3 regions of the Methylobacterium sp. A54F genome follow, and region 2 is predicted to be linked to each of the others. Evidence: predicted binding sites of a transcription regulator. Region 2 holds the regulator's gene; each other region holds the start of a gene.
The links. Region 2 encodes LexA, which represses DNA repair genes until DNA is damaged. Its sites were predicted from a motif close to TGTTCNNNNTGTGTTCNG; they were not measured.
Positions count from the first base shown of each region.

Region 1: a site for LexA is predicted at 4,644-4,661, ahead of ACLBXP_RS09955 (trna delta -isopentenylpyrophosphate transferase). Genes of this name have one in related genera too.
Region 3: a site for LexA is predicted at 2,827-2,844, ahead of ACLBXP_RS03655 (ImuA family protein). Genes of this name have one in related genera too.

Region 1 is NZ_JBKFBF010000005.1:44,611-54,619, reverse strand. It holds gene gyrA (DNA gyrase subunit A) at 1-1,022, opposite strand, end outside; gene ACLBXP_RS09965 (hypothetical protein) at 1,282-1,593, opposite strand; gene recD2 (SF1B family DNA helicase RecD2) at 1,590-3,860, opposite strand; gene ACLBXP_RS09955 (trna delta -isopentenylpyrophosphate transferase) at 3,899-4,588, opposite strand; gene ACLBXP_RS09950 (hypothetical protein) at 4,757-4,993, opposite strand; gene ACLBXP_RS09945 (hypothetical protein) at 4,995-5,120, opposite strand; gene ACLBXP_RS09940 (hypothetical protein) at 5,236-5,514, opposite strand; gene ACLBXP_RS09935 (winged helix-turn-helix domain-containing tetratricopeptide repeat protein) at 5,864-7,423, opposite strand; gene ssb (single-stranded DNA-binding protein) at 7,630-8,163, opposite strand; gene ACLBXP_RS09925 (NADP-dependent oxidoreductase) at 8,366-9,382, opposite strand; gene ACLBXP_RS09920 (DUF4174 domain-containing protein) at 9,510-9,941, shown strand; gene ACLBXP_RS09915 (hypothetical protein) at 9,994-10,009, opposite strand, start outside.
Region 2 is NZ_JBKFBF010000009.1:107,156-117,164, reverse strand. It holds gene cyoA (ubiquinol oxidase subunit II) at 97-1,263, shown strand; gene cyoB (cytochrome o ubiquinol oxidase subunit I) at 1,397-3,400, shown strand; gene cyoC (cytochrome o ubiquinol oxidase subunit III) at 3,405-4,049, shown strand; gene cyoD (cytochrome o ubiquinol oxidase subunit IV) at 4,046-4,462, shown strand; gene ACLBXP_RS16110 (SURF1 family protein) at 4,500-5,258, shown strand; gene ACLBXP_RS16105 (DUF47 domain-containing protein) at 5,354-6,010, shown strand; gene ACLBXP_RS16100 (anion permease) at 6,014-7,021, shown strand; gene ACLBXP_RS16095 (hypothetical protein) at 7,035-7,343, opposite strand; gene lexA (transcriptional repressor LexA) at 7,651-8,373, shown strand; gene ACLBXP_RS16085 (ComEC/Rec2 family competence protein) at 8,367-10,009, opposite strand, start outside.
Region 3 is NZ_JBKFBF010000001.1:723,218-733,226, reverse strand. It holds gene ACLBXP_RS03670 (TerC family protein) at 1-148, opposite strand, end outside; gene ACLBXP_RS03665 (TIGR03862 family flavoprotein) at 473-1,687, shown strand; gene ACLBXP_RS03660 (collagen-like protein) at 1,755-2,624, opposite strand; gene ACLBXP_RS03655 (ImuA family protein) at 2,872-3,642, shown strand; gene ACLBXP_RS03650 (Y-family DNA polymerase) at 3,569-5,158, shown strand; gene ACLBXP_RS03645 (error-prone DNA polymerase) at 5,155-8,478, shown strand; gene ACLBXP_RS03640 (hypothetical protein) at 8,536-8,979, shown strand; gene ACLBXP_RS03635 (Uma2 family endonuclease) at 9,045-9,665, shown strand; gene ACLBXP_RS03630 (formaldehyde-activating enzyme) at 9,668-10,009, opposite strand, start outside.

The DNA.
Region 1 (10,009 bases), on a different contig from region 2:
TTGCAGCCGAACGAGGTCTGCAGCGGCGTGTAGCGGTAGAGCTGGTTCAGCACCACGTCCGCCATGGCGTCGCGCTTCAGCTCGACCACGATGCGCATGCCGTCGCGGTCGGATTCGTCGCGCAGGTCGGAGATGCCCTCGACGCGCTTGTCCTTCACGAGCTCGGCGATCTTCTCGACGAGCGTCGCCTTGTTCACCTGATACGGGATCTCGGTGAAGATCAGCGCCTCGCGTTCCTTGCGCAGCTCCTCCACGTGGGACTTCGCCCGCATGATGATGGAACCGCGGCCCGTGGCGTAGGCCTGCCGGGTGCCGGCCCGCCCGATGATGAGGCCGCCGGTGGGGAAGTCGGGGCCCGGCACGATCTCGTTCAACGCCTCGATGGTGAGGCCGGGATCGTCGAGGAGGGCGATGCAGGCGTCGATCAGCTCGCCGAGATTGTGCGGCGGGATGTTCGTCGCCATGCCGACCGCGATGCCGCCGGCGCCGTTGACGAGGAGGTTCGGGAAGCGGGCCGGCAGGACGGTCGGCTCCTCGCGCGACTCGTCGTAGTTCGGCTGGAAGTCGACGGTGTTCTTGTCGATGTCGGACAGCAGCGCCGTGGCGGGCTTGGCGAGGCGCGATTCGGTGTAGCGCATGGCGGCCGGCGGATCGCCGTCCACCGAGCCGAAATTGCCCTGCCCGTCGATGAGCATCAGGCGCATCGAGAAGTCCTGGGCCATGCGCACCAGGGCGTCGTAGATCGATTGGTCGCCGTGCGGGTGGTAGAGGCCGATCACGTCGCCGACGATGCGGGCCGACTTGACGTACTTGCGCTCCGGCAGGTGGCCGGACTCGAAGGCCGAGTAGAGGATGCGCCGGTGCACGGGCTTGAGGCCGTCGCGCGCGTCCGGCAGCGCGCGGCTCACGATCACGCTCATCGCGTAGTCGAGGTAGGAGCGGCGCATCTCGTCGGTGATGGAGACGGGCTTGATGTCCGTGGCGGGCGGGGGCGGCGCGCCGGAATCGGTGTTGTCTGCCAAGGTCTTCTTCCGTCTCGGCGGGGGGAGCCCACCTGGTCTGGGGCGAAGCCGTCCGGGAAGCCGCCTGGGAGCGGCGCCGGAGGTTCGGGAATACGAATGAAATCAGATGGTTAAATAATCATCAGCACGGGCCCGCGCAAGGCGCCGCGCGGCATCATCCGCACCGGTCTACGGGCGGACCGGTGCCCCCGTTCCGGCCTCTTCCCCTCGCCCCGGGGGCCGGCCGCCGCGCCCCGGCCCGACCGGCGTCGGCCTCCCCTCAGGCCGCGAGCTTCTCCGGGGTCGCGGCGCGGCGCAGCGCCCGCTTCCGGGGGGCCGCAGCGGCCGGTCGGCCGATGCCGAGGAACGTCTCGACCTCCGCGAGGCTCGCGAAGGGCATGAATTCCGGGCGCAGGGGCGCCGGCAGGCCCGCGAAGCCAAGGCCCGGGAACGTGTCGGGGTGGGGGTAGAGCTGGAACGGCGCGCCCTCCCCCTCCGGCGGGAACAGGATGGCGACCTTGACGCCGTCGCGCCGCACGAGGCGGGTCGTGGTGTAGCCGAAGGATTCGATGGTGAAGGAGCGATCGTTCATCGCGTCGGGTCCTCGTCGGTGCGGGTTTCGGTGCGGGTTTCGGTGGTGATGAGGCGCAGGTCGTGCGCGGCGGCGCCGATCCAGTCCTTGAGCTTGGTGTGGCGGGCCCGCGCGCGGGTGCCGCGGAGCGCCGCCGCGAGGGCGCGGCGCTCGCCGATCAGCACCACCAGGCGGCGGCCGCGGGTGACGCCCGTGTAGAGCAGGTTGCGGGCGAGCATCGTCCAGGCCTGGAGCGTCACCGGGAGCACCACGGCCGGGTACTCGGAGCCCTGGCTCTTGTGGATCGTGGTGGCGAAGGCGGGGTTGAGGGTGTCGAGCTCGGCGAACGGGTAGGCGACCGCCCGCCCCTCGAAGTCGACCGTGAGGATCCCGGCCTCGGCGTCGATGCCGACCACCCGGCCGAGGTCGCCGTTGAAGACCTCCCGGTCGTAGTCGTTCCGGGTCTCCATCACGCGGTCGCCGACCGCGAAGCGCCAGCCGAAGCGCTCGACCGCGGCGGGCGGGTTCGGGTTCAGCACGCGCTGAAGCTCTTGGTTGAGGTTGCGGCTGCCGAGGCTGCCCCGCACCATCGGCGTCAGCACCTGCACCTCGTTCGCCGGGTCGAGGCCGAAGCGGGCGGGGATGCGCCGCGTCACCACCTCGACGAGGGTCTCCAGCGCCGCCTCGGCGTGGTCCACCTCGATCAGGAAGAAGTCGCTCTCAGCGCCCCGCGGGGGCGCCTCGGGCATCCGGCCCCCGTTGATGCGGTGGGCATTGACCACGATCCGGCTCTCGGCGGCCTGGCGGAAGACCTCGGTGAGGCGGGCCACCGGAAGGCGCCCGGAGGCGATCAGGTCGGCCAGCACCTGGCCGGGGCCGACCGAGGGAAGCTGGTCGACGTCGCCGACGAGGAGGAGCGCCGCCGGCTCGGGCACCGCCTTGAGGAGCGCGTTCATCAGGGGCACGTCGACCATGGAGGTCTCGTCGATGACGAGCAGGTCGCACGCGAGCGGGTTGTCGAGCCCGCGCGAAAAGCCGCCGTTGCGCGGGTCGACCTCCAACAGCCGGTGGATCGTCTTCGCCTCGATGCCGGTCTGGTCCGACATCCGCTTGGCGGCCCGGCCGGTCGGGGCGGCGAGGAGCACCCGCGCGCCCTTGGCGACGAGGATGCGCAGGATGGAATCGAGGGTCGAGGTCTTGCCGACGCCGGGGCCGCCGGTGACGATCGACAGCTTCTGCGAGAGCACGAGGCGCACCGCCTCCCGCTGCGAGGGGGAGAGGGTCTTGCCCGTCTGCGCCTCGACCCAGGGCCCCGCCCGGTCGAGGTCGATCGCCCCCCAGGGCGGAGCCCCGGCGGCGCGGGCCACGAGGCGCTCGGCGATGGACCGCTCGGCCCCGTGCAGGCCCTTGAGGAACAGGCAGGGACGGCCGTCGAGCTCGTCCGCCACCACCTCCTCGGCCGCCCGCACTGCGAAGGCGGCGGCGGCCTCGACGAGCGCCGGCTCCACCTCGAGAAGGCGGCTCGCCAGCCGGATGAGGTCGTCGACCGGCAGACCGCAATGGCCCTCGTCCATGGCGGTCTGCAGCGCGTAGGCGATGCCGGCGGCGAGCCGCTTCGGGGCCTCGGGGGCGAGCCCGAGCCGCATCGCGATGGCGTCGGCCGTGCGGAAGCCGATGCCGCGGATGTCGCGGGCCAGGCGATAGGGGTCCTCCCGCATCACCGCGATGGCCTCGTGCCCGTAGGTCTTGAAGATCCGCACCGCCCGGGCCGTGCCGACGCCGTTCGCGTGCAGGAACACCATGATCTCGCGCACCGCCCGCTGCTCGGCCCAGCCGCGCAGGATCTGCTCGGCGCGCTTGCGCCCGACGCCCGTGACCTCCCTGAGGCGGTGCGGCTCGGCCTCGATGACCGCGAAGGTGTCCTCGCCGAAGGCCGCCACGATCGCCTTCGCCATCGCGGGGCCGATGCCGCGCATCTGGCCCGAGGCGAGGTAGCGCTCGATGCCCTCGATGCCGGTGGGCGGCGTCGCCCGGAGGGTGTCGGCCCGGAACTGCAGGCCGTGCGAGCGGTCGGAGACCCAGCGCCCCTGCGCGGCGATCCACTCGCCCGCCCCGATCGCCGGGGCGTGCCCGACCAGGGTGACGAGGTCGCGCCGGCCGCGCACCTGCACCTTGAGGACGCAGAAGCCGGTATCCGGGCTGTGGAACGTGACGCGCTCGACGGTGCCCGTGAGCGCTTCCGCCGGCGTGCCGTTCTGCAGGTCTTCGGGACGCACCATCCGGTTCATGGGACGCGACGCTCACGCGGTCCTGTCAAGCGGGCGGGTCAGGCGGCCGAGCGCCGGCCGGAGCCGCGCTCCTTGCGGCCCGGCCAGCCGAGCGCGACGAGGCGGGCCTTGGCGTAGTCCCGCACCTCGTCCCGGGTGCCCGCCGGAAAGCGCGCGAGGATGCCCTGCGTCTCCCCGTCGAGCATCAGGTCGGTGACGGCGTTGATGGTCTCGGCCTCGTCGATGCGGCGCTTGAGGTCGCCCTCGGCCTCCGTCACCTCGTCGAAGGGCTCGGCCGCCTCGAAGGCGTCGTCCACGGCGCGGATCGGCAGCGCGTGGCCCTGGCGGAACTCGTCGGCCTCCTCCTCCGAGTAGACGAGCCCGTGCAGCTCGATCAGCTTGAGGATGACCCTGTCCTTACCCCGCTTCTCGGCCATGGCGTAGACGTAGGCCGCCTGCTTGCCGGACACCCGGTAGTTGACGTTGATCAGCGCCTCGCCGAGCGACCATTCCACCCGCTCCGTCCCGGCCTTGCCGTCCGGCAGGCGTCCGGTGACGAGGATGACCGCCTCGTCCCGCTCGGCCCGGATGATGGTCGGCGGGTCGAACGCGATGCCGGCCTGCGCGGCGATGCGCTCCAGCGTCTTGTGATAGATCACGGCCGTGCCCTGGACGCGCCAGACGTTGCCCCCGAAGGGCTCGCCGTAGCGCACCAGGATGTCGGCGATCTGCTTGTCGGCCGTCCGCATGGATCTGGCTCCCGACGCACCGCCGCAGCGGAAGAACCCGCCCCACGGCCACGTTTGTTCGCGATTTGTTCCTGTGGATATGTAGCCGTTTCGGGCTTGCGTGCCAAGGCTTGCCGGTCATCTGCGGCGCGAACGCGTTCGCGCCGTTTCGTCGCTGACCGGGCGCAGTCAGGCGGCCGTCGCACGATCGATCGACCCGTGGCGGTATCCGCGGATCCAGGTCGGGGAGAGCAGGTCGCCCTCCTCCGTGACGACCCAGGCCTCATCGTCGGGCCCGTAGTCGGCGGCGCGGCGGATGGCATCCGCCAGGGTCGCGAAGCGGGCTCGGGCGGCGAGCCTCGGCCCCGTCGCGGTGACGTGCCAGACCTGCAGCGCGGCGGGCCTCAGGAGGGCTTCGGTCTCCATCTCAGGCCTCCTCGGATGCGAGAGCTTCGGGTGTTGGGGTTCCGGATATGGGGGCCCGCTGCGCGAGCAGGCGGTCGAGGGCGCGCAGGACCGCGCACTTCGCCCGGCGTTCGTTCGAGCGCTTCACGGCAGCCTCCTTCGGCGGGTTCGGGGATTGTCCCCGGCGGCCCGGGAGGGGCCGCCGCATCGGGCGGGGCGGATGCGGGGGCCTCGTCCCGCATCCGGCCGAGCTTTCGGTCGCCTCAGTGCCCGGGCGCCGAGACGCGGGCACCCCAGACGTTGAGGGTGCGGTCGGCGGGCTGCGCGACGGGCCCGGACACGACCTCGGAGGAGGACCGGGATGCCGGGGCCCGGCCGAGGACCGCGTAGCGCGCGGGGGCCTGGATCGTCGCGGCGGCAGGCTCGCCGAACGTCCGCACCTGGAAGTCGTGGCCCCAGGCCGTGACGGTCCGGGTCTCGCCGGCGGTGGCGGCGGTGGCGAAGAGCGCGAGGGCGACGGTGGCGGTGATGCGAAGGGTCATGTCGGGTCTCCATTGGGATCGTGGGTTGCTTCGGGTGATGGCGAGTATCCCGATCTGCCGAACGACGTGTATCGATGTCGTTTCTGCTGCCGGTATGCTTGCCGGATGTGGAAGAGAGACTTGAGAGCTTGGGTTGTTTTGCTCGGTCTCTGTCGTCCTCATCTGTATTGACCCTACCCTCCTCCCCGCCCGGAATCCTGAAGGCGCGCCGAACCGTTCTGAAATGACGCTGAGGTTTTCTGAGAGGGCGGCTGATCGGCGCCGGCGGCCCGCGCGAGGACGCGCGACCCGGGGGGCGCGGGCCGCGTCGAACTCGGTCGTTGGCTCGGGGGCCGCCGAAGGCTGCGGATCAGGCCGCTCGGTCCGGAAGGCCCGCCGCCCGCAGATGGGACGCGAGCCGCTCGGTCATGGCCCGGTCCTGGCCGTAGGCCTGCGCGACCCGGGGCAGCCCGATGTGGAAGGCGGGGCTCTGCCGCAGCAGCTCGGCGGTGCGCAACTGTGCCTCGTCGCGGCGACCGAGGGCGATGGCCGCCGCCGCGCCCATGGCGTGGGCCATCGTGTAGCCCGGGTTGCGGTGGCTCGCCTCGGTGGTGAGCCTGACCGCCTCCTCGAAGCGGTCGAGGGCGTAGAGCGGGCCGGCGGCGATGCCCTGGAAGAAGGCCGGTGCGAGGGGGCTGAGGCCGATCGCGCGCTCGATGCTCGCGAGCGCGGCGTCGTAGGCGCCGACCGCCGTCCGGGCGAGGCTGAGGAAGGCGAGGCTCGTCGCGTCGCCGGGGCTCAGCGCAATGCACCGCTCGGCGGCGATCAGCGCCTCGCCGTGCCGTCCGGCGAGGAGCAGGGCGTAGCTGAGGGCGCGATGGCCGACCGGGATCGCGGGGTCGCGCTCGATGCCCGTCCGGATTCCCGCGATGGCCTCGGGCAGGCGATCCGGCCCGACCGTGCCGGAGATCGCCATGCCGGCATCCGTCGCGAGGCAGAAGCCGAGCGCGATCCGGGCGACCGGATAATCCGGGTCGCGCTCGACGGCGTTCTCCAGCTCGGTCCGGGCGGCGACGACGCCCGCGGGCGTGAGCTGCAGCATCTGCGCGACCGCCTGGAAGGTGAGCGCGTAGACGTCGAGGCTCGCCGGCGCCTGGCGCAGGCTCGCGGCCTGGGCGCTGCTCTGGAGGCCCGAGAACAGGGTTCCGGCGATGCGGGCGACGAGCTCGTCCTGCACCGCGAACACCTCCGCGGCCGCGAAGGCGTAGCGCTCCGCCCAGACTTCGCCGTCGCTCGGTCCCTCGACGAGACGGGCGGTGACGACCATGCGCTCGCCGGCCCGCCGGATGCTGCCCTCCAGCACGTAGCGGACACCGAGGAGCCGGGCGATGTCGGAGGCGGTGCCGCCGGCGGCCCGCGCCGCGAAGGCGCTCTGGCGGGCGATCACCGTCAGGCTGCGGTTGCGGGCGAGCTCGGTGATGACGTCCTCGGCGAAGCCCGCGCCGAGGGCGCCGTAGCCGCCGGGCCCCTCCGCGAACTCGTCGAAGGGCAGGACCGCGATGCTCGGCCAGAAGCGCGCGGGCGCACCGGCCGGCTCCGGGGACTCCGCCGGCGCGGCGGGGGCGGACTCGGGCAGGATCAGCCGGTAGCCGCGGCGCGGCACCGTCCGGATCAGGTCGCGGGCCTCCGCCCCGAGGACCCGCCGGATCTCCGAGATGCACTGGGTCAGCGAATCCTCGGTGACGATCACCCCGGGCCAGCAATCGGAGAGCAGCGCGTCCTTGTCGACGAGGTCGCCCGCCTCCTCGGCGAGCCGGCGCAGCACCGCGAAAGCCCGGGGGCGCAGGTCACGCCGCGTCCCGTCGCGCCCGGTGACCTGTTCGCGGCGAAGGTCGACCACGACGTCGGCGAGCGCGATGCTGTCGATCATGGCGATCCGCGTCGTCCGGCGCCCATCCCGGCCCTCCCCTCGCGGCGGAGGCGGGCTCCGCACGGGTGAGCGGAGGATACCCCACGCGGGCCGGGAGGCAATTCGCGGCTGCCCGCCGTGACCCGCCACGCGATGAAAGCCCCGGGACGTCTCTGCGACGTCCCGGGGCCTGGCCCGCAGCAATCCCGGTGATCGGCCTGCGCGGCCTAGAACGGGATGTCGTCGTCGAGGTCGTAGTTCGGACGGGATCCGCCACCGCCGCCACCGGCCGGGGCCCGGCGCTCGCTGCCCGAGGAGCGGCCGCCGCCACCACCGCCACCGAAGTCGCCGCCGCGGCTGATCTGGCCGCCGCCCTCGTCCTCCGAGGCGAACTCGCCGCCACCGCCGCCGCGCCCGTCGAGGATCGTCATCTCGCCGCGGAAGCGCTGAAGCACCACCTCGGTCGTGTACTTCTCGACGCCCGAGTTGTCGGTCCACTTGCGGGTCTGGAGCTGGCCCTCGATGTAGACCTTCGAGCCCTTGCGCAGGTACTGCTCGGCCACCCGGGCCAGGTTCTCATTGTAGATCACGACCGAGTGCCACTCGGTCTTCTCCTTGCGCTCGCCGGAGGCCTTGTCCTTCCAGGACTCCGAGGTGGCCAGCCGCAGGTTGACCACGGGGTCGCCGGAGGCGAGCCGCCGCGTCTCGGGGTCCCGCCCGAGGTTGCCGACGAGAATCACCTTGTTCACGCTGCCCGCCATGTCTCTCTCCTTGCCGTCGATCTCACAGGGCCGTTCCGAGCAAGCCGGCCGCCACCCATCCTTGGGCTCAGCGCGGACCCGCCGCAATCCGCGCGGTCGGCTTGTTCCCGCAAAACACATGGTTTGCGGACCGTTCTGTTCTACATTTGTTCGTCGCTGAGGACAAGCCCGGCGCGGGGCCGGACCGGCCGGCGTCCCCGCCTCAGGAGACCTTCACGACGAGCTTGCCGAAGTTGCGCCCGCGCAGCATGCCGATGAACGCCTCGGGCGCGTTCTCCAGGCCCTCCACCAGATCCTCGCGGTACTTCACCCGCCCGTCGCGCAGCCACTGCCCGACGTCGCGGGCGAAGGCCGGCGCCTGGTCGGCGAAGTCCCAGACGATGAAGCCCTGGATGCGCAGGCGCTTCGTCAGCACCATCCGCATCAGGGCCGGCGAGCGGTCCGGCCCGTCCGGAAGCGCCGTGGCGTTGTAGGCCGAGACGAGCCCGCAGACGGGCATGCGGGCGAAGTCGTTGAGGAGCGGCAGCACCGCCTCGAAGACGGGGCCGCCGACATTCTCGAAATACACGTCGATGCCCTTCGGGCAGGCCTCCGCCAGGGCCTCCCGCAGGTTCTCGCCGCGGTGGTCGACCGCGGCGTCGAAGCCGAGCTCCTCGGTGAGATAGGCGCACTTCTCCGAGCCCCCCGCGATGCCGACCGCACGGGCCCCTTTCAGCCGCGCGATCTGCCCGACGAGCGAGCCCACCGGACCGGCGGCGGCCGCTACCACCACGGTCTCGCCCGGCTTCGGGTCGCCGATGGTGAGGAGGCCCGTATAGGCCGTCATGCCGGGCATCCCCAGGATGCCGAGCGCCGTGCTCGGGGGCGCCGCCCCGGGGTCGACCTTGCGCAGGCCGGTCCCGTCCGAGACGAGGTAGTCCTGCCAGCCGCCCTGGGCGAGCACGAGATCTCCCTCCCGGAACTTCGGATTGTCCGAGGACACGACCTCGCTCACCGTCTGGCCGACCATGACGTCGCCGATCGCCACGGGCTCGGCGTAGGACTTCGCCGCACTCATCCGGCCGCGCATGTAGGGGTCGAGGGAGAGGTAGCGGGTGCGCAGGAGGAGCTCGCCCTCCCCGGCACTCGGCACGCGGTTCTCCTCCAGCCGGAAATGGGCCGGGGTCGGCTCGCCGTGCGGGCGCGAGGCCAGGACGATGCGGCGGTTCATGGCGGCCATGGCTGGGCTCCGGAAACGCGAGGGGGCTGCCCACCGAGATGGGGCGCCCGCGCCCCGGGGCAAACCGTTTCGCGCGCCGCGCGTTGAGCCCGCAGCCGGCGCGTCGCGCGTCGAGGAGACCGGACCGATGGGCCGTCACGGATACCGCGCGGCGGCACTTGCCGCCCTGTCGCTTGCCGCGATCCTCGGCCTCGCCGCGACCGCGCGCGCCGCGAGCCCGCGGGACCGCCTGGAGGGCTATCGCTGGAAGGCGCGGGTGCTGGTTCTGTCCGCGCCGGAGGCGGGCGACCCGCGCCTCGGCGCGCAGCGGGAGGCCCTGGCGTCCGCGCGGGCCGGAACCGCGGAGCGTGCGCTCGTGGTGATCGAGGCCGTGGGGCCCGGGGCGGAGGCGGTGGCGCTGCGCCGGCACCTCGGCCTGCCGGAGGACGCATTCCGGGCCGTGCTCGTCGGCAAGGACGGGGGCGCCAAGCTCAGCGCCGCCGAGCCGATTCCGCCGCAGAAGCTGTTTGCCACGATCGACGCCATGCCGATGCGCCGCGACGAGATGCGGGGCCGCTGACGCGCACGAAAAAGGGCCGCCTTCCGGCGGCCCCCTTCATACCATCGATGGCTCAGTAGCAGCGCTCG
Region 2 (10,009 bases):
TGGCGTATTGCAGCGCAGGAGAAGGCGCCGTCCGGAGCCGGTGCCAGCGTTGGCGCGGCGGCCGCCGGCTGTTCTCACATCTCGTTTGCCGATCGGATGTCCCTCAGAGTCATGCGCAGCCTCGTGCTGCTTCCCCTGCTCGCGCTGCTCGGCGGCTGCGACATGGTGCTCATGCGCCCCTCCGGGGACGTCGCGCTCCAGCAGCGCGACCTCATCATCGCCTCCACGGGCCTCATGCTGCTCATCATCATTCCGGTGATGGCGCTCACCCTGTTCTTCGCCTGGCACTACCGGGCCTCCAACACCAAGGCGACCTACGACCCCGACTGGCACCACTCGACCGCCCTCGAGGTGGTGATCTGGTCGGCGCCCCTCGCCATCATCATCGCCCTCGGCGCGCTGACCTGGATCAGCACCCACACCCTTGACCCGTTCCGGCCGCTGACGCGCCTCGACGCGAACCGCCCCGTCTCGGCCGGCACGAAGCCGCTCGAGGTGCAGGTCGTCGCCCTCGACTGGAAGTGGCTGTTCTTCTACCCCGAGCAGGGCATCGCCACCGTCAACGAGCTCGCCGCTCCGGTGGACGTGCCGATCACCTTCAAGATCACCGCCTCGGACGTGATGAACTCGTTCTTCATCCCGGCGCTCGCGGGCCAGATCTACGCCATGCCCGGCATGGAGACGAAGCTGCACGCCGTGATCAACAAGGAGGGCGTCTACGAGGGCTTCTCGGCGAATTACAGCGGCGCCGGCTTCTCGCGGATGAACTTCAAGTTCCACGGCCTCAGCCGGCGGGGTTTCGAGCAGTGGATCGCCAAGGTGAAGGCCGAGGGCTCGGCGCTCAGCCGCGAGGCCTACCTGAAGCTCGAGGCGCCGAGCGAGCAGGAGCCGGTGCGCTACTACGCCTCGATGGAATCCGGCCTCTACGGGGCCATCCTCAACATGTGCGCCGTGCCGGGCAAGATGTGCATGAGCGAGATGATGCACATCGACGCCAAGGGCGGCGCCGGCAAGGACAGCCACGAGAACCGCGAGCGTCTCGAATACGACAACCGCCACGCCCGCGAGGGCCACGAGGCGCCCGGCGCCACGACGCCGGCCTCGGGCAGACCGGCGCGGGGCGACGTCCAGCCGGAGGGCATGAAGCCCGACTGGCAGGACCCGAAGGTCAACCAGCCCCCGGTCTCGAACGATCCGCACCACGGCCATTCGATGCCGGGCATGAAGCACGACGGCCCGGCGCCGGCCCAGATGAACCAGTGAGGAAGCGTCCGGGCGTCGGTGCCGCGACCACCCGGGCCCGTCCGGTCCGACCACCCCGCGGCGCGCGGCACGAAAGCCCCGCGGGACCCCTGAACCCGGCGCGAGAGCCCGGCCACGTCAACGAGTCGATCGCATGTTCGCCAACTTGGATCTGCAGAAGCTGATCTTCGGGCGCCTCACGCTCGAAGCGATCCCCTACCACGAGCCGATCCTGCTCGTGACCTTCGCGGTCGTCGCCGTGGGCGGCCTCGCGGTGCTCGGGGCCCTCACCTACTACCGGGTCTGGGGCACGCTGTGGCGCGACTGGTTCACCTCGGTCGACCACAAGAAGATCGGCATCATGTACGTGGTGCTCGCCCTCGTCATGCTGCTGCGCGGCTTCGCCGACGCGCTGATGATGCGCGCCCAGCAGGCGATGGCCTTCGGCGCGAACGAGGGCTACCTGCCTCCGCACCACTACGATCAGATCTTCACCGCCCACGGCGTGATCATGATCTTCTTCTTCGCCATGCCGCTGGTGACGGGGCTGATGAACTTCGTGGTGCCGCTGCAGATCGGCGCCCGCGACGTCGCCTTCCCGTTCCTCAACAACTTCAGCTTCTGGATGACGGTGAGCGGGGCGCTCACCGTGATGGCCTCGCTGTTCGTGGGCGAGTTCGCCCGCACCGGGTGGCTCGCCTACCCGCCGCTCTCGGGGCCCGCCGCGAGCCCGGGCGTCGGCGTCGACTACTACATCTGGGCCCTGCAGATCGCCGGCATCGGGACGCTCCTGTCGGGCATCAACCTCATCGCGACCATCGTGAAGATGCGCGCGCCCGGCATGACCATGATGAAGATGCCCGTCTTCGTCTGGACGTCGCTGTGCACCAACATCCTCATCGTCGCCGCCTTCCCGATCCTCACCGCCGTTCTCGCGCTGCTGTCGCTCGACCGCTACGTCGGCACGCACTTCTTCTCGAACGACCTCGGCGGCAACCCGATGATGTACGTCAACCTCATCTGGATCTGGGGTCACCCGGAGGTCTACATCCTCATCCTGCCGGCCTTCGGGATCTTCTCGGAGGTGGTCTCGACCTACTCGGGCAAGCGGCTCTTCGGCTACGCCTCGATGGTCTACGCCACGGTCGTGATCACGATCCTGTCCTACCTCGTGTGGCTGCACCACTTCTTCACGATGGGCTCGGGCGCCTCCGTGAACTCGTTCTTCGGCATCACGACGATGATCATCTCGATCCCGACGGGCGCGAAGATCTTCAACTGGCTGTTCACGATGTACCGCGGCCGCATCCGCTTCGAGGTGCCGATGCTGTGGACGGTCGGCTTCATGATCACCTTCGTGATCGGCGGCATGACCGGCGTGCTGCTCGCGGTGCCACCGGCCGACTTCGTTCTGCACAACTCGCTGTTCCTGATCGCGCACTTCCACAACGTGATCATCGGCGGCGTGGTGTTCGGGCTGCTCGCCGGCATCACCTACTGGTTCCCGAAGGCCTTCGGCTTCAAGCTCGACCCGTTCTGGGGGAAGATGTCGTTCTGGTTCTGGCTCACCGGCTTCTGGTTCGCCTTCATGCCGCTCTACATCCTCGGCCTGATGGGCGTGACCCGGCGCCTGCAGCACTTCGACGACCCATCGCTGCAGATCTGGTTCGTGATCGCGGCCTTCGGCGCCTTCCTGATCCTGCTCGGCATCCTGTCGTTCATCGTGCAGCTCGTCGTCAGCTTCATGCGGCGCGAGGCCCTGCGGGACACGACGGGCGACCCGTGGGACGGACGGACCCTGGAATGGTCGACCTCCTCGCCGCCGCCGGACTACAACTTCGCCTTCACGCCGGTGATCCACGACCACGACGCCTGGTCCGACATGAAGCGCCGCGGCTACAGCCGCCCGCTCCAGGGCTACCGGCCGATCCACATGCCGCGCAACACCGGCACCGGCGCGATCCTCGGCGCCCTGAGCCTGGTCTTCTCGTTCGCGATGATTTGGTACATCTGGTGGCTCGCGGCCCTGAGCTTCGCGGCGATGGCGGTCGTCACCATCCTGCACACCTTCAACTACAACCGGGACTTCTACATCCCGGCGGACGAGGTGGTCCGGGCCGAGAGCCGGCGGACCGCCCTCCTGAGCGGACGGGTCTGATCCGATGGCTTCCCACGCAGACGCGGTCGTGAGCCCGCGGCAGCTCCCCGCCCAGGACGCGCCGGTCTTCCACCTGGAGGAGGACCACCACCCCGAGAACGGCACCGCCCTCGGGTTCTGGCTCTACCTGATGAGCGACTGCCTCATCTTCGCGGTCCTGTTCGCGACCTACGCCGTGCTCGGGCGCAACTACGCGGCCGGGCCCTCGCCCAAGGACCTGTTCGAGCTGCCGCTGGTGGCCGTGAACACGTCCATGCTGCTCCTGTCCTCCATCACCTACGGCTTCGCCATGCTGGAGATGGAGCGGGACCGGCAGGGCGCGACCCTCGGCTGGCTCGCGGTGACGGGTCTGTTCGGCCTCTGCTTCGTCGGCATCGAGCTCTACGAGTTCGCCCACCTGATCCACGAGGGCGCGACGCCGCAGCGCAGCGGGTTCCTGTCGGCCTTCTACACGCTGGTGGGCACCCACGGGCTGCACGTCAGCCTCGGCATCGTCTGGCTCGTCACCCTGATGGTGCAGGTGCGCCAGCGCGGCCTCGTGCCGGAGAACCGCCGCCGGCTGATGTGCCTGTCGATGTTCTGGCACTTCCTCGACGTGATCTGGATCGGCGTCTTCACCTTCGTCTACCTGATGGGAGTGCTGCAATGAGCGCGGCCGCGAAGACCGCCCACCCCGCCGCGGACGACGCGCACGCTCACGACGCGCACGGCCACCACCACGAGGGCGGCGCCCACGGCACCTTCCGGAGCTACATGACCGGCTTCGTGCTGTCGGTCATCCTCACCGCGATCCCGTTCTGGCTGGTGATGGCCGACGTGCTGGGCGATGCCCGCATCACGAGCCTCGTGATCATGGGCTTCGCGGTCGTGCAGATCTTCGTGCACATGATCTACTTCCTGCACATGAACACGAAGTCCGAGGGCGGCTGGACCTTCCTGGCCCTCATCTTCACGCTGACCCTGGTGGTGATCACGCTGATCGGCTCGCTCTGGGTGATGTACCACCTCAACGCGAACATGATGCCGATGTCGCCCGCGGACATGAAGCACCACATGCCCTGAAGTCGGCGCCGGCCGACGCCCGCGCCGCTCCGGTCCCGTGTCGCAGCCTCCATCCGACGTCCGGCCGCCGCGCCGCGCCGCCGCCCTCGCACTCGCGGGCGCCTGCCTCCTGGCAGCCTGCGCCTTCCTGGCGCTCGGGATCTGGCAGGTGGAGCGGCGGGCCTGGAAGCTCGACCTCATCGCCCGCGTCGAGGCGCGGATCCACGCGCCGGCGGCGCCAGCCCCGCCGCCCGCGGAGTGGACGCGGATCAAGGCTGCGCAGGACCCCTACCGGCACGTCGCGGCCGCCGGCACCTACCTGCGGGACGCGGACACCCTCGTGCAGGCCGTGACCGAACTCGGCGCCGGCTTCTGGGTGCTCACCCCGCTGCGCGACACGCGCGGCTTCACCCTCCTGATCAACCGCGGCTTCGTGCCCGCGGAGCGGCGCGACCCGGCCGCCCGCGAGCCGCCCGCGGGCGAGGTCTCCGTCACCGGCCTCCTGCGCCTCACCGAGCCCGGCGGCGCCTTCCTGCGCGCGAACGACCCGGGGGCCGGGCGCTGGTATTCCCGCGACGTCGCGGCGATCGCGGCCGCGCGCGGGCTGCCCGAGGCGGCCCCCTACTTCGTCGACGCCGACGCCACGCCCGCGGGGGCCCTCCCGGTGGGCGGCCTCACGATCGTGGCCTTCCGCAACGACCACCTCGTCTACGCCCTCACCTGGTTCGCGCTGGCGGCGATGTCGGGGGCGGGGGCCCTCTACCTGCTGCGGGACCTGCTGCCGAGGGACCTGCGCGGCCGGCGCAGCAACCCTTGAGCCCGCGCGAAGCGTAGCCGGCTTGAAAACCGCAACGCTCGGCGCAACGCTCGGCCGCGCACCGGGTTGTTGCACGCGACGCACGGGGGACGACGATGCTCGGCTGGTTCAGGGCGCTGATGCCCCGTGAGGATCGCTTCTTCGACCTGTTCGAGCGGCATGCCCGCACCCTGGTGGCCGGCGCCGAGGCCCTGGAGGGCGTCCTGCGCGGCGGCCCGACGGTTCCCGAGCATTGCCGGGTGATCGTGGAGCAGGAGCAGGCGGCCGACGCCATCACGGCCGAGGTGCTCCTCGCGGTCCGCCGCAGCTTCATCACGCCCTTCGACCGCGGGGACATCAAGGACCTGATCCAGTCGATGGACGACGCCATCGACCAGATGCACAAGACGGTGAAGACCATCGCGCTCTACGAGGTGCGCAGCTTCGAGCCGCTGATGCAGGAGCTTGGCGGCACGGTGGTGGAGGCCGCCCGCCTCACCGCGCAGGCGATTCCCCTCCTCGGCGCGATCGGCCAGGAGGCCGGCCGCATCAGCACGCTCACCGAGGCGATCACCAAGGTCGAGGGGCGCTCGGACGAATTGCACGAGCGCGGCCTGCGGGACCTCTTCGCCACGCACGGCAAGGCCGGCCCGGACAGCAACGCCATGGCCTACATCATCGGCAGCGAGATCTACGGGCACCTCGAGGACGTGGTCGACCGCTTCGAGGACGTCGCCAACGAGATCAGCGGCATCGTCATCGAGAACATCTGAGCGATGGACGCGGGCGCCCTCGCCTTTCCCCTGCTCGCCGGCCTCGTCGGCTTCGCGCTGCTGTTCGACTTCCTGAACGGCCTGCACGACGCGGCGAACTCGATCGCGACCATCGTCTCGACCCGGGTGCTGCGGCCGCAATACGCGGTGCTCTGGGCGGCCTTCTTCAACTTCATCGCGTTCCTGTTCTTCGGGCTGCACGTCGCGCAGACCCTCGGGACCGGCATCGTCGATGCGGGGATCGTCGACCCGCGGGTGATCTTCGCCGCGCTCGCGGGCGCCATCGTCTGGAACGTCGCGACCTGGATCCTCGGCATCCCGTCGAGCTCGTCGCACGCGCTGATCGGAGGCCTCGTGGGCGGGGGCGTGGCGAAGGCCGGCTTCTCCGCGGTGGTGTGGGGCGGCCTCCTCAAGACCGTCGCGGCGATCGTGCTCTCTCCCCTCCTCGGCTTCGTGCTGGCGCTGCTCCTCGTGCTGATCGTGTCCTGGGCCTGCGTGCGCGCGACGCCGTTCGCCGTGGACAGGCGCTTCCGCATCCTGCAATTCGCCTCGGCCTCCCTCTACTCGCTGGGCCACGGCGGCAACGACGCCCAGAAGACCATGGGGATCATCGCGGTGCTGCTCTACGCGCAGGGGCACCTCGGTGAGAGCTTCCACGTCCCCCTCTGGGTCGTGCTCTCCTGCCAGTCGGCGATGGCGCTCGGCACTCTGTTCGGGGGCTGGCGCATCGTGCACACGATGGGCTCGCGCATCACCCGGCTCAACCCGATGCAGGGCTTCTGCGCCGAGACCGGGGGCGCGCTGACCCTGTTCCTCGCGACCTGGCTCGGCGTGCCCGTCTCCACGACCCACACCATCACGGGCGCGATCATCGGCGTGGGTGCGGCGCGGCGCGCCTCCGCGGTGCGCTGGGGCGTCGCCGGGGATATCGTGACGGCCTGGGTGCTGACCCTGCCGGCGGCCGCCCTCATCGCGGCCGGAACCTACCTCGTCACCGGTCTCTTCGGCTGAGGGTGCGATCCTCTCAGGGCCGAGCCTTGCCGGCGACCTCCCGGACGAAGGCGAGGCAGCGGCTGCGATCGGCCGGATCCGTCACGCGCCCGAAGGCCTCGAGGAGTTCCGCGGTCTGCGCCACGAGGCCGAGATCGGTCGCGCTCTCCTCACGGTCGCCGGCGCCCGCGAGGGGGTCCCCCGTCAGCAAGGCGTCCTCGCTCGTGCCGAGCGCCGCCGCGATCCGCCTCACCATCGTGCGCCCGGACGTCGCCTCCGGCGCCGCCTCGAACCCGGACAGGTTCATGCGGTCGTCGCGCTCGCTCCGCTCGCCACCCATCATGGTACCACGCCCCCACTCTTCGAATTTTGGCCGAACGCTCTAGCTTTCAGTCCAATGATGCACAATCATCCGGTGCACAATGCAGACGTCTACCGAGGTGCGGCGGACCCGCGCAGCGACGGAACGAGACCTGTGCCAGCGCGGGACCGACGCGGGCATCCGGCCGGCGTCCGCGGCCAGACAGCAGAACTCGTGCCGACCGGTTCGAGCCGCTCTTGCGGAACACTTGCGGAACGTTTAGCCTGTTCGCTGTTTGTTTCTGCGACCGCGCGCCGCGTGGGCGCCCACCTTGAGACAGGTCGAACCGATGCTGACGCGTAAGCAGTTGGATCTCCTCCGCTTCATCCAGCAGCGCATGCGCGAGAGCGGCGTGCCTCCCTCCTTCGATGAGATGAAGGATGCGCTGGACCTCAAGTCGAAGTCGGGCATTCACCGCCTGATCACCGCCCTGGAGGAGCGCGGCTTCCTGCGTCGCCTGCCGAATCGGGCCCGCGCGATCGAGGTGATTCGCATGCCCGAGACGCTCGGCAGCGCCGCCGGCGCGGCGAGCGAGGTGCGGCGCTTCACCCCGAGCGTCGTCGAGGGCGGACGGGCGAAGGCTGCGCCGCCGCGGCCGACCACGACGCAGATCGTCGATGAGGCGGGCCGGGCCGTGACGATCCCCGTGATGGGACGCATCGCGGCCGGTACGCCGATCTCCGCGATCCAGAACCAGAGCCATGCCATCACCCTGTCGCCGGACTTCGTGGCGGGCGGTGAGCATTATGCGCTCGAGGTTCGCGGCGATTCGATGGTCGAGGCCGGCATCCTGGACGGGGACCTCGTGGTCATCCGCAAGCAGGAGACCGCCAACACCGGCGACATCATCGTGGCGCTCATCGACGACGAGGAGGCGACCCTGAAGCGCCTGCGTCGCCGCGGTTCCTCGATCGCGCTGGAGGCGGCGAACCCCGCCTACGAGACGCGGGTGTTCGGGCCGGACCGCGTTCGGATCCAGGGTCGCCTCGTCAGCCTCGTCCGGCGCTACTGAAGCGATTCGGCTGAGGGCGGGTCGGGCTCGTCCTCGCCCGGCGGCCGCACGGTGGCGGGCGGTCCCTGGGCGGGTTCGGGCCGCGCCGCGGGACTTGGCCGTCGCCAGGGCGGCGTGCGGACCGGATCGCGGGCGTTCGTGACGCGCGGGCCCTCGCCCGTGAAGCGGATCGCCACGGCGCCGTGCCGGGCGAGGTAAGCCCGGTCGATCACGAGCGGTGCCGCGCAGGCCGCCGGTGCCGCTCGGGCGCTGACGAGGATCGCGGCCCGGGCGCAATCCTCCGCGAAGGCACGGCCATCTCGCACCAGGGCGACCGCGCCGCCCCCCGCCATCGTCGCGGTGCACCCGAGGCGATCGCAGCGCCCGCCCGCGGCAAGCTCCGAGGCCTGCCGCCCGTCCCCGTCGGCGCGCAGCCATTGTTCGACCACGAAGGACGGCGCCCGCCCGACCAGCATCAGCCGGCCTGCGCCGTCGCGCAGCGCGAGGCCCCCGCCCTCGCGATCGACGTAGAGGTCGTGCCGCTCCGGGACCGCCGCGAGTGCGAGGCCGAGGGCCGCCGGGGCGAGGCTCAGCCAGCGCAGGCGCGAGGCCGGCAGCGTCGCGAGGAGCAGGGCGAGGCCGAGGAGCGCGAGGGCGCCCGTGCCGAAGGCCGGCACCACGACGGTGGCGTGGCCGAACCCGGCGATCCACTCGGAGGTCGTGAGCATGCCCCGCACCGCGAGGCCCATCAGCCACCAGACCGGCTGGTCCAGGGCGAAGGGGTAGGCCAGGATGCCGAGCACCGCGGCGGGCATCACCGCGAGGGAGACCAGGGGCAGGGTCAGGGCGTTCCCGAGGATCCCGAACGGCTGCACGGTCTGGAAGTGATAGGTCGCGAACGGCGCGGTGGCGCATTGCGCGACGAGGGTCGTGGCGAGCGTTCCGATGACGGCGGTCCCGGCGAGCGCGATCAGGCGCCCCAGGCGCCCGGCCCCCTCCCGCCGCAGGAACCCGGCGCCGAGGAGCGGCGCGCAGGCGATGAGCCCGGCGACCGCGCCGAACGACATCTGGAAGCTCGGGCCGAGCAGCGCCTCCGGCTCGCGGGCGAGCGCCACCAGCGCCGCGAGGGCGAGGTTGCGCATGCTGAGGGCGGGCCGGTCCACCAGGATCGCGCCGAGCATGATCAGGGTCATGAGGAGCGCCCGCTCGGCCGCCACGTCCCAGCCCGAGAACACGCAGTAGGCGGTCACGCCCGTCATCGCGAAGCCCGCGGCGATCTTCTTGATCGGCCAGGTGAGGGCGAGGAACGGGACGAGGGCGAGGATCGCCCGGATCAGCCAGAACACCACGCCGGCGGCGAGCACCATGTGGAGCCCCGAGATCGAGATGACGTGGTAAATCCCGGCCGCCCGCAGCACCGCGCTGGTCTCCGGGCTGATCAGGCCGCGCTTGCCCGTGACGAGGGCCGCCGCGACCGCGCCGGCCTGCCCCCCGTTGGCGTCGGTGATCCGCCGCGTCAGGGCGTTGCGCGCCGCATCGACCGCCGCGGCGATCCGCAGGCCGAGGTCGGGGGGCTCGGGCGGCGCGCGGACCTCGATCCGCCCCACGAGCGAGCCCACCGCGCCGATGCCGCGGAAGTAGGCGTCGCGGGCGAAAT
Region 3 (10,009 bases), on a different contig from region 2:
CGAGGCTCTCCTTGATGCCGATCTCGTGGTCCTTGTCCCGGTGCAGGACGCCGAGGTCGAAGGCGAGCAGCACGAAGACGAGCGCGTGGAAGCCGAGCCAGAGCCAGACCGGCTTGCCGAGCCATTCGACGTACAGGAGATCGACCATCGGGGACCGTGATGCTTCGCGAGGAGGAAAGCATCGGCTCCGACATCACGGAGGCATGAGGCGCCTCTCGCAAGCCGCCCGCCGGGCCGCCCGCGGCCGTCGGGTGGACGCCCGCGGATCCGGGCGTCTTGCAAGGTGCTCCAAGATGCGTCCCGCCAGAGGGGCCCGCAGCCGATGGGCGCGAGTTAGGGGTAGGATCCCGGCGAATCAAGGGCAGCGGCTGGGCGGCCCGGGCAGGCCTGCCCCGTGAGGCATGTCTTGATAGGCCTCCCTCCGGGAGGCATGCCTTGACAGGCCCGCGCCGCGGGGGCCTTCCGGTGCCGCATGGATGAGTGCTCCGAACTCGCGGTGGTGGGCGGCGGCCCGGCGGGGCTCGCCGCCGCCGAGGTGCTGGCCGGGGCGGGCCGGGCCGTCACGGTCTACGAGCGGATGCCCTCGGTCGCCCGCAAGCTCCTGATCGCCGGCCGGGGCGGGCTCAACCTGACCCACGGCGAGCCGCTGCCGGACTTCCTGGCCCGCTACCACCCCGCCGACGCCCTGCGCGGCGCCATCGAGGCCTTCCCGCCCCAGGCCCTGCGGGACTGGTGCGCGGGGCTCGGGCAGCCGACCTTCGTGGGGTCGAGCGGGCGGGTGTTCCCCGAGAGCTTCAAGGCCTCGCCCCTGCTGCGGGCCTGGCTCGGGCGCCTCGACGGGCTCGGCGTCCGCATCCGCACGCGCCACCGGCTCACGGGCTGGGGCGAGGCCGGCCTCGCCTTCGCGGGCCCGGAGGGCCCGGTGACGGTCCGGCCCCGCGCCGTCCTGCTGGCGCTCGGCGGCGCCAGCTGGCCGCGCCTCGGCTCTGACGGGGCCTGGGTGCCGCTCCTCGCGGAGGCCGGCGTGGCGGTTTCCCCCTTGAGCCCCTCGAACGTGGGCTTCCGGGTCGCCTGGTCGGAGGTGTTCCGCGAGCGCTTCGCGGGCGAGCCCCTGAAGCGGATCGCCCTCACGGCCGGGGCGCGGACGGTGCGGGGCGAGGCCCTGATCACCCGGGACGGCATCGAGGGCGGGGCCGTCTACGCCCTGTCGCGGACCTTGCGCGAGGCGGTCGCGGCGGAGGGCGCGGCACAGGTCACCCTCGACCTGCGCCCCGACCTGACGGCCGCCGCCCTCGCGGCGCGGCTCGCCAGGGGGCGGCCCGGCGAATCCCTGGCGACGCGGCTGCGCAAGGCCGCGGGGCTCTCGCCCGTGGCGTCGGGCCTGCTGCGCGAGGCGGCCGGCGGCCCGCCCCCCGCCGGGGCGGAGGCGCTGGCCGCCCTGATCAAGGCCGCGCCGCTCACCCTGACCGCGACGGCCGACCTCGCGCGGGCGATCTCCACCGCGGGCGGCGTGCGCTTCTCGGGCCTCGACGGGCGCTTCATGCTGCGGGCGCATCCCGGCACGTTCGTGGCCGGGGAGATGCTCGACTGGGAGGCCCCGACCGGCGGCTACCTCCTCCAGGGCGCCTTCGGCAGCGGCCGCGCGGCCGCCGCCGGCATGCTGGACTGGCTGCGGGAGGCGGCCTGACGGGCGCGCCGCCCGCCGGGGCGGCGCGCGCGGCTCGGGTCCAACCTCCCGCGAGGACGGCGCCGGCTCACGGCCGCGCGCAGAACCCCACCATGCCGCCGGCCTCGGCCGGGCAGGTGGCCCGCGCGCCGCCCGGCGCGAAGACGGGGCTGCCCGCCTTCAGGCAATGGGCCGAGACGAAGACCTCGCCACTCTCGCAGGCGAGCTCGCAGCCCTCCGCCGGACAGGTCTCGGCGCGCACGGAGCGGAAGGGCGCGGGCGCCGCCGCGACCGGCGGGGCGGGCAGGCCCGCCTCGCCCTTGGGTCCCGCCTCGCCCTTCGGGCCGGGCTCTCCCTTGGGCCCGACGCTACCCTGCGGACCAGCCTCACCCTTGGCACCCGGCTCACCCTTTGCACCCGGCTCACCCTTGGGCCCCTGTTCTCCCTTGGCACCGGCCTCCCCTTGCGGGCCGGGCGGGCCCTGAAGCCCGGCGATGCCCTGCGGACCGGCCGGACCCGGCTCCCCTTGGGGACCCGGCTGGCCGTTCGGCCCGCAATTGGCCACCACCGCCTCGCGCTCGTCCTCGCCCGCCTTGAGGGTGACGGTGCAGTTCGTCGGCATGTGGGGCAGCCGGAACAGGAAGCGCCCGCGCCGGTCGGCCATCACCGAGATGTCGTCGTCGAGGATCACCACGGTGCCGCCCCGGCGCACGCTGCCCGAGATGCGCAGGTCCCCGGCCTCGATGCGGGCATCGTAGACCATGATGGGCTGGCTCGGGGCCTGGGCCTGCGGCCGCCGCGCCCGCGTCCGGCCCGGCGACGCCGCGGGCGCCTGGGCTGCCGGCGCCTGGGCCGCCGCCGGCGCTTGGACGCCCGCGTCCGGCTGCTGCGCCCCGGCGGGCAGGGCCGCGAGCGGAAGCAGGCCGGCGAGGGCCGTGACGGCGCGCAGCAGACGCATGGACGTTTCCCCGGATGTCGCCGCACCTCCGGAGCGCGGCCGCGGCGACATTGCCGCCGCGCTTCGACGGGGGTCAAGCCTCGGCCGGCACGCCCGAGTCCGCGGGCTCGTCCGGCGCCGTCCACATTCGTCCACAGCCGTCCACAGGCCAACCGTCTGGCAAAAGACGGAAATCCGAACCCGTCCGGAAACCGGTTGAGCTTGTTCACTCTTTGTTCCTAGTCTGTGGGCATGGAGTCGAGCGGGAATGGAGCGGTCTCATGACGAGCCGGAAGCGGACGAGCCGCGGCGGGATCGGACGGCGATCCTCGCGGAGCTGCGCGGCCGCCTCGGGCACGGCCCGGAGCGGCAGGCCGGCTCCGTCCTGCCCATCGGGATTCCCACCCTCGACGGACGCCTGCCCGGGTCGGGCCTGGCGCTCGGCCGCCCCCACGAGATCGCGCCCCTCACCGAGGGCGACGAGGCGGCGGCCCTCGGCTTCGCCCTCGCCCTCGTGGCCCTGCGCCTCGCGCGGGTGCCGGGCGAGGCGCTCCTCGTCCTCGCGCCCGGGCACCCGACGCCCTACGGCCACGGCCTCGCGGCCCTCGGGCTCGATCCGGACCGGCTCCTCGTCCTCGAGGCGGGCGGCGACGCGGAGGTCCACCTCGCCCTGGAGGAGGCCCTGCGGACCGGCAGCCTGCCGGCCGTGGCCGGGTTCCTCGACGGCGGCCTGCCCTTGACCCAGGGGCGCCGGCTCCAGCTCGCTGCCGAGGCCGGCGCCCCCCTGCTGCTGATCCTGCGCCCGGCCGCCGCCGACCTGCCCAACGGGGCGGCGACGCGCTGGCGGATCGCCGCCGGCCCCGCCCTGCGGGACCGCTTCGGCTGCACCGTGCGCGCCCGCTGGCGCGCCCGGCTCGACCGCTGCCGCAACGGGCGGCCCGGGGACTGGCTCCTGGAGTGGGATCATGCCGCGCATCGTTTCGGTCTGCCTGAGCCACTGGCCGATCACGCGCCTGCGCCGCGCGCGGGGCGAGGCTGAGGGCGACCGCCCCGCCGTCGTGGCGGCGGCGGGCCCGGGAGGCCTGCGGCTGACGGCCGTGGATGCGCGGGCCTGGGCGCTGGGCCTGCGCCCGGGCGAGCCCCTCGCCCGGGTGCGGGCGCGGATCGGCGCGGACCTCGCAGTCCACCCGGCCGATCCCGAGGCGGATGCGGCGGCCTTGCTGCGCCTCTGCCTCTGGGCGCAGCGCTACACCCCGCGCGTCGCGCCCTTCGGCGCGGCGGAGGCGTGCGAGGGCTTCTTCCTCGACGTGACGGGCGCGAGCCATCTCCTCGGCGGCGAGGCGTCCCTGATGGACGACCTCCGTGCGCGCCTCGCCGCCCACGCGGTGCCGGCCCGGCTGGCGCTGGCCGGCACGCCCGGCGCCGCCTTCGCCCTCGCCCGCCACGGGCCGGACGGCCGCGTGGTGCCGCCGGAGGAGACCGGGGCGGCCCTCGCCGGGCTGCCCGTCGAGGCCCTGCGGCTGGAGCCGGGCGCCGCCGCGGCCCTGCGGCGGCTCGGCCTGCGCCGGATCGGCCAGCTCGCCGAGGCCCCCCGGGCCCCGCTCAACCGCCGCTTCGGCGAGATCCTCGCGACCCGCCTCGACCAGGCGCTCGGCGCGCGGCCTGAGCCCCTCGCCTGCCTCGGCGAGGCGGTGCGGTACGGCGCCGTGCGGGGCTTCCTGGAGCCGATCGGGCGGCAGGAGACCATCGTGCGGGCGGCCGAGCGGCTGATGCGGGAGGTCGTGCCCCGCCTGGAGGCGGACGGGGTCGGGGCGCTCGGCCTGCGGCTGACCCTGCACCGGGTCGACGATGCGCTCCGCAGCCTCGATCTCGGGCTCGCCGAGCCGACCCTGTGCGCGGACCATGTCGGCCGCCTGCTGGCCCTGCGCCTCGACCGCCTCGGAGCGGCGCTCGATGCCGGCTTCGGCTTCGAGACCGTCCGGCTCGACGTGACCGCGACGGGCCCGCTGCCGCGCCGCCAGGCCGTGCTCACCGGGGCCGCGGCGCCCCCGCCGCTGGCGCCGCTGGTCGACGCGCTGCACCAGCGCCTCGGCCGCCGGGTGATCCGGCTGGAGCCGCAGGGGAGCCACATCCCCGAGCGGGCCGACCGGCTGATGCCGTGGCGGGGCGGGCCGGGCGGCGGGAAGCCCCGGGACGGGGCGGCGGAGGAGCCGGGACGCGCCGCGCCCGGGACGGCCCCCGTCTGGCCCCGACCGCCGGACGGCGCGCAGCCCCGGCCCCTCGTGCTGCTCGAGCGGAGCGAGGCGGCCGAGGACGTCATCGCGGCGGCGCCCGAGGGACCACCCCGGCGCTTCCGCTGGCGGCGGCGGCTGCACCGGGTGGCCCACGCGGAGGGCCCGGAGCGGATCGCCTCCGAATGGTGGCGCCGCGCCGGCCCGGCCCGCGACTACTACGTGGTCGAGTGCGAGGCCGGCCGCCGGCTCTGGCTCTACCGGGACGGCCCCCATGCCGCCGGCGAGCCGGCCGCCTGGTTCGTGCACGGGCTGTTCGCGTGAGCGGCTACGCGGAGCTCGCCGTCACCACGAACTTCTCCTTCCTGCGGGGCGCCTCCCACCCGCAGGACTACGTGGAGCAAGCCCTGGATTACGGCCTCGCGGCGATCGGCATCGCCGACCGCAACACCGTCTCGGGCCTGGCGCGGGCCTACGCGGCCGCCCGGGTGAAGCCGGCCGGGCCGCGCAGGGCCGGCGACCCGGAGGCGTGGCGCATCCCCTTCCTGCCCGGCGTGCGCCTCGTGACCGAGGAGGGCTTCGAGGCCGTCACCTACCCGACCGACCGGGCGGCCTACGGCCGGCTCTGCCGCCTGCTCTCGACGGGCAACCGCCGCGCCGCCAAGGGGACGTGCCGCTTCGCCTTCGACGAGATGCTGGGGGCGGCCGAGGGCCAGGTCTTCCTCGCGATGCCGCCGGAGCGCCGGGCCGTACCGCCGCGGGCCTTCGCGGAGCGCCTCGCGGCCCTCGCCGAGGCGGCGCCGGACCGCACCTACCTGGCGGGCAGCCACGCCCGGCGCGGCGACGAGCGCCGGCGCCTGGGCCTGCTCGCCGAGCTCGGGCGGCGCCTGCGCGCGCCCCTGGTGGCGGTCTCGGACGCCCTCTACCACCATCCGGACCGGCGCCCGCTCCAGGACGTGCTCGCCTGCATCCGCCAGGGCTGCACCCTGGAGACTGCGGGCACCCGCCTGGAGGCGAATGCCGAGCGCCACCTGAAGCCCGCCGCCGAGATGGCGCGCCTCTTCGCCGACCATCCGGACGCCGTCGCCCGGACGCTCGAGATCGCGGCCGCCTGCAGCTTCTCGCTGGGCGAGCTGAAGTACGAGTATCCCGAGGAGCCGGTGCCCCCGGGGCTCAGCGCGCAGGCGCACCTCGAGGCCCTCACTCTGCGCCGCGCGGAGTGGCGCTACCCGGACGGGGTGCCGGACCGCGTGGCGGCGACGCTGCGGGAGGAGCTCGCCTTCATCGCGCGGCAGGACTACGCTCCCTACTTCCTGACGATCAGCGCGATCGTCGACTTCGCCCGCGACCGGGGCATCCTCTGCCAGGGCCGCGGCTCGGCGGCGAACTCGGCGGTCTGCTTCTGCCTCGGCATCACCGCCGTCGACCCGGCCCACCATCGGCTGCTCTTCGCCCGCTTCATCTCCGAGAACCGCGGCGAGCCCCCCGACATCGACGTCGACTTCGAGCACGAGCGCCGCGAGGAGGTGATCCAGCACCTCTACGCGACCTACGGCCGCGAGCGGGCCGCGATCTGCGCGACGGTGATCCACTATCGCCCGCGCTCGGCGATCCGGGAGGTCGGCAAGGTGCTCGGCCTCACCGAGGACATCACCGGCGCGCTCGCCGAGACCGTCTGGGGCTCCTGGGGCCGCGACCTGCCGGACGGCCACGTGGCGCAGGCCGGGCTCGACCCCGGGAACCCGCTGATCCGCCGGGCGGTCGACCTCGCCGTGTCGCTGATCGGCTTCCCGCGCCACCTGTCGCAGCACGTCGGCGGCTTCGTGCTGACCCGCGCGCGCCTCGACGAGACGGTGCCGATCGGCAACGCCGCCATGCCCGGCCGCACCTTCATCGAGTGGGACAAGGACGACATCGACGTGCTCGGCCTGATGAAGGTCGACGTGCTGGCGCTCGGGATGCTCTCCTGCCTGCGGCGCGGCTTGGACTTCCTGGAGCGGGATTACGGCCAGACCTACCCGACGCTCGCGGACCTGCCGGCCGAGGACGCGGCCGTCTACGCGATGCTGTCGCGGGCCGATTCGGTCGGCGTCTTCCAGGTCGAGAGCCGCGCCCAGATGGCGATGCTGCCGCGCCTGAGGCCGCGGGCGTTCTACGACCTCGTCGTGCAGGTGGCGATCGTGCGGCCGGGCCCCATCCAGGGCGACATGGTCCACCCCTACCTGCGCCGCCGGGCGGGCGAGGAGCCCGTGGAGTACCCGGCCCCCCACCCCGAGCACGGCCCGGCCGACGAGCTCTACGCCGTCCTCCACCGGACCTTCGGCGTGCCCCTGTTCCAGGAGCACGCCATGCAGATCGCCATCACGGCGGCGGATTTCAGCCCGGCCGAGGCCGACGGGCTGCGGCGCGCCATGGCGACCTTCCGGCACAACGGCGCCATCGGGGGCTTCGAGGAGAAGTTCGTGGGCGGCATGACCCGGCGCGGCTATGCGCGGGACTTCGCCGAGCGCTGCTTCGCGCAGATCCGCGGCTTCTCCACCTACGGCTTCCCGGAGAGCCACGCGGCGAGCTTCGCGCTCCTCGTCTACGCCTCGGCCTGGCTGAAGTGCCGCCATCCGGACGTGTTCCTCGCCGCCATCCTCAACGCGCAGCCGATGGGCTTCTACCAGCCGGCCCAGCTCGTGCGGGACGCCCGCGCCCACGGCGTCGAGGTGCGGGGGCCGGACGTGAACGCGAGCGACTGGGACTGCACCCTGGAGCCGGCCGCCGAGCCGCCGCCCCCGGGCGCGCCCCGGCGCCTCGCCGTGCGGATCGGCCTGCGCCAGGTGAGCGGGCTGCCCGAGGCCGCGATGCGCCGGCTCGTGGCGCTGCGCGGCAACGGCTACGCCAGCATCGAGGGCCTGCAGGCCGCGCTCGCGCTGCCCCGCAACACCCTGGAGCGGCTCGCCGAGGCGGATGCCTTCCGCTCCCTCGACCTCGACCGCCGCGCCGCCCTCTGGGCGGTGCGCAGCCTCGAGGGCGGCGGGCGGAGCCTGGCGGCCACGGCGGACCGGCGCGCGCACCTCGACGCGCCCCTCCCCCTCTTCGCGCTGCATGCCGACGACGGCCTGTTCCGGCACGAGCCCGCGGTGGCGCTGCCGGCCCTCGCCCCCTCCGAACAGGTCGCGGAGGACTACACGGCGACCGGCCTCTCCCTGAAGGGGCACCCCGTCGCCTTCTTCCGCGCGCGCCTCGCCCGGATCGGCGCGATCCCCACCCGCGCCCACCTGGCCGAGGACCTGCCCCCCGGCCCCGTGACGGTGGCGGGCCTCGTGCTGACCCGCCAGCGGCCGGGCACCGCCAAGGGCGTGGTCTTCCTGACGCTGGAGGACGAGACCGGCATCGCCAACGTCATCGTCTGGCGCAAGGTGTTCGAGGCGAACCGCCGGATCGCCATGACGGCCCGGTTCCTCGCGGTGCGCGGGCGCGTGCAGGGCCAGGGCACGGGGGAGCACCGGGTGGTGCACCTCGTCGCCGAGCGGTTCCGCGACCTCACCGGGGAGCTGCGGGCACTGCGCGAGGGCGGCGTGCGGCTGCCGGCCGAGACCACGGACTTCGGAGCGCCCGCGGACCGGCGCGTCTTCCGCAGCCGGGACTTCCATTGAGTGGCCGTCGCACGGAAAGGCTCTCGACAGCCGCCGGCCCGTCCGTAGAGTGCCGCCATGCTTCGCCTCGCCTTCGCCCTCTCCCTCCTCCTCAGCCCCGCCGCGGCCCGGGCCGACACCTGCGACGGGCTCGCCCAGCAGATCGCCGCGGCGACCGGCGGCAAGGTCGGGCGACGGGCCGGCCCGAGCATCGATATCCGGGTGCCGGGCGCGATCAAGCTCGACGTGACCTGCCGGGCCGAGCCCATCGTGCAGGCGAGCTCCGCCGAGGCGCAGCCCTCCGGGGCCTTCTTCCGCGACCTCGCGGTGGCCTCGCAGCTCCTGGTCGGCGAGCCGGCCGAGACCGTGGCGCCGATCATCGCCCGGGCGCACGCCACCTCCCTCGCCGAGCGGCGCAAGTCCTTCATCCAGCAGAACGGCTGGTCGGCGAGCTGCTACACCGATCCGTCGAGCAGCAGCCTGCGGACCCTCTGCTCGGTCGGTCGCATCCCGCCGGGGTGAGAGGCGCTTGACGCATCCCGGAGAAGGCCGGAAGCTCGGCACGCCGCATCCATCAGGGGCCTCGCATGCCAGCTCTGAGCCCGCGCGCGCCGGATAGCCACCTCGCCTTCATGGAGTTCGTGGAGACACGCCCGGACGAGGAGAAGTGGGAACTGATCGGGGGCCGCTACGTCATGCAGGCGCAGCCGAACTTCCATCACCAGCTCATCGCGGGTGATCTCGAACGCCTGTTGAGCGAGGGGCTGCGGAGGGTCGGAGCCTCACGGGTCGCCCTGCAGAACCCGGCTCTCGACCTGCGACCGGCCATCGAAGGGCATACCTACGTGCCCGACGTCGCGGTTCTGGATTGGGCGGACATCGAGCCTGGCCGCAACGTGACGCGGACGTTCTACCTCGCCGCCGAGATCCTCTCGCCGAGCGACCGCCGACGGCTCTCCGGCAGCACCCGCCAGAAGATCGACGTGAAGCTCGCCGGCTACGAGGCCGTGCCCTCCTGTGAGGCCGTGCTCCTCATCGAGCAGCAGGCCTACGACGTGACCGTCTCGGAGCGCCGCGGCGGAGCCTGGGTGCGGACACGGCTCACCGCGCCCGCGGACCGGATCGTCCTGCCGGCCTTCGGCCTCGATCGCCCGATCGCCGACCTCTACGCGCGCACCGCCCTGGCACGCGTAGAGGCCCCGGGCTGACCTCAGTACTCGATCACGTCCTCGAGGGCGTAGTGCTTCACCGTTTTGCGGTTGGCGATCAGTTCGTCGACCGTCGGCTCGCCCTTCAGCGCTCGGCCGATGGCGAGCTTCGTCGCCTCGTAGTTGGTGCGGTAGAGGTCCTTGCGGTCGAGGTTCTCGTCCTCGGCGCAGCGCGGGTCGAGCCAGATCATGATGATCATGCATAGCTCGTCGAGGCCCTCGCGCGGCAGGATGCCCTCGATGATGCAATCCACGATCGCGTCGCCCGTGGCCGCCTGCACGATGCCGCCGAGGAGCTCGACGTATTCCGCGGTGTGGATCGTCGCCTTGGTGGTCATCATGGT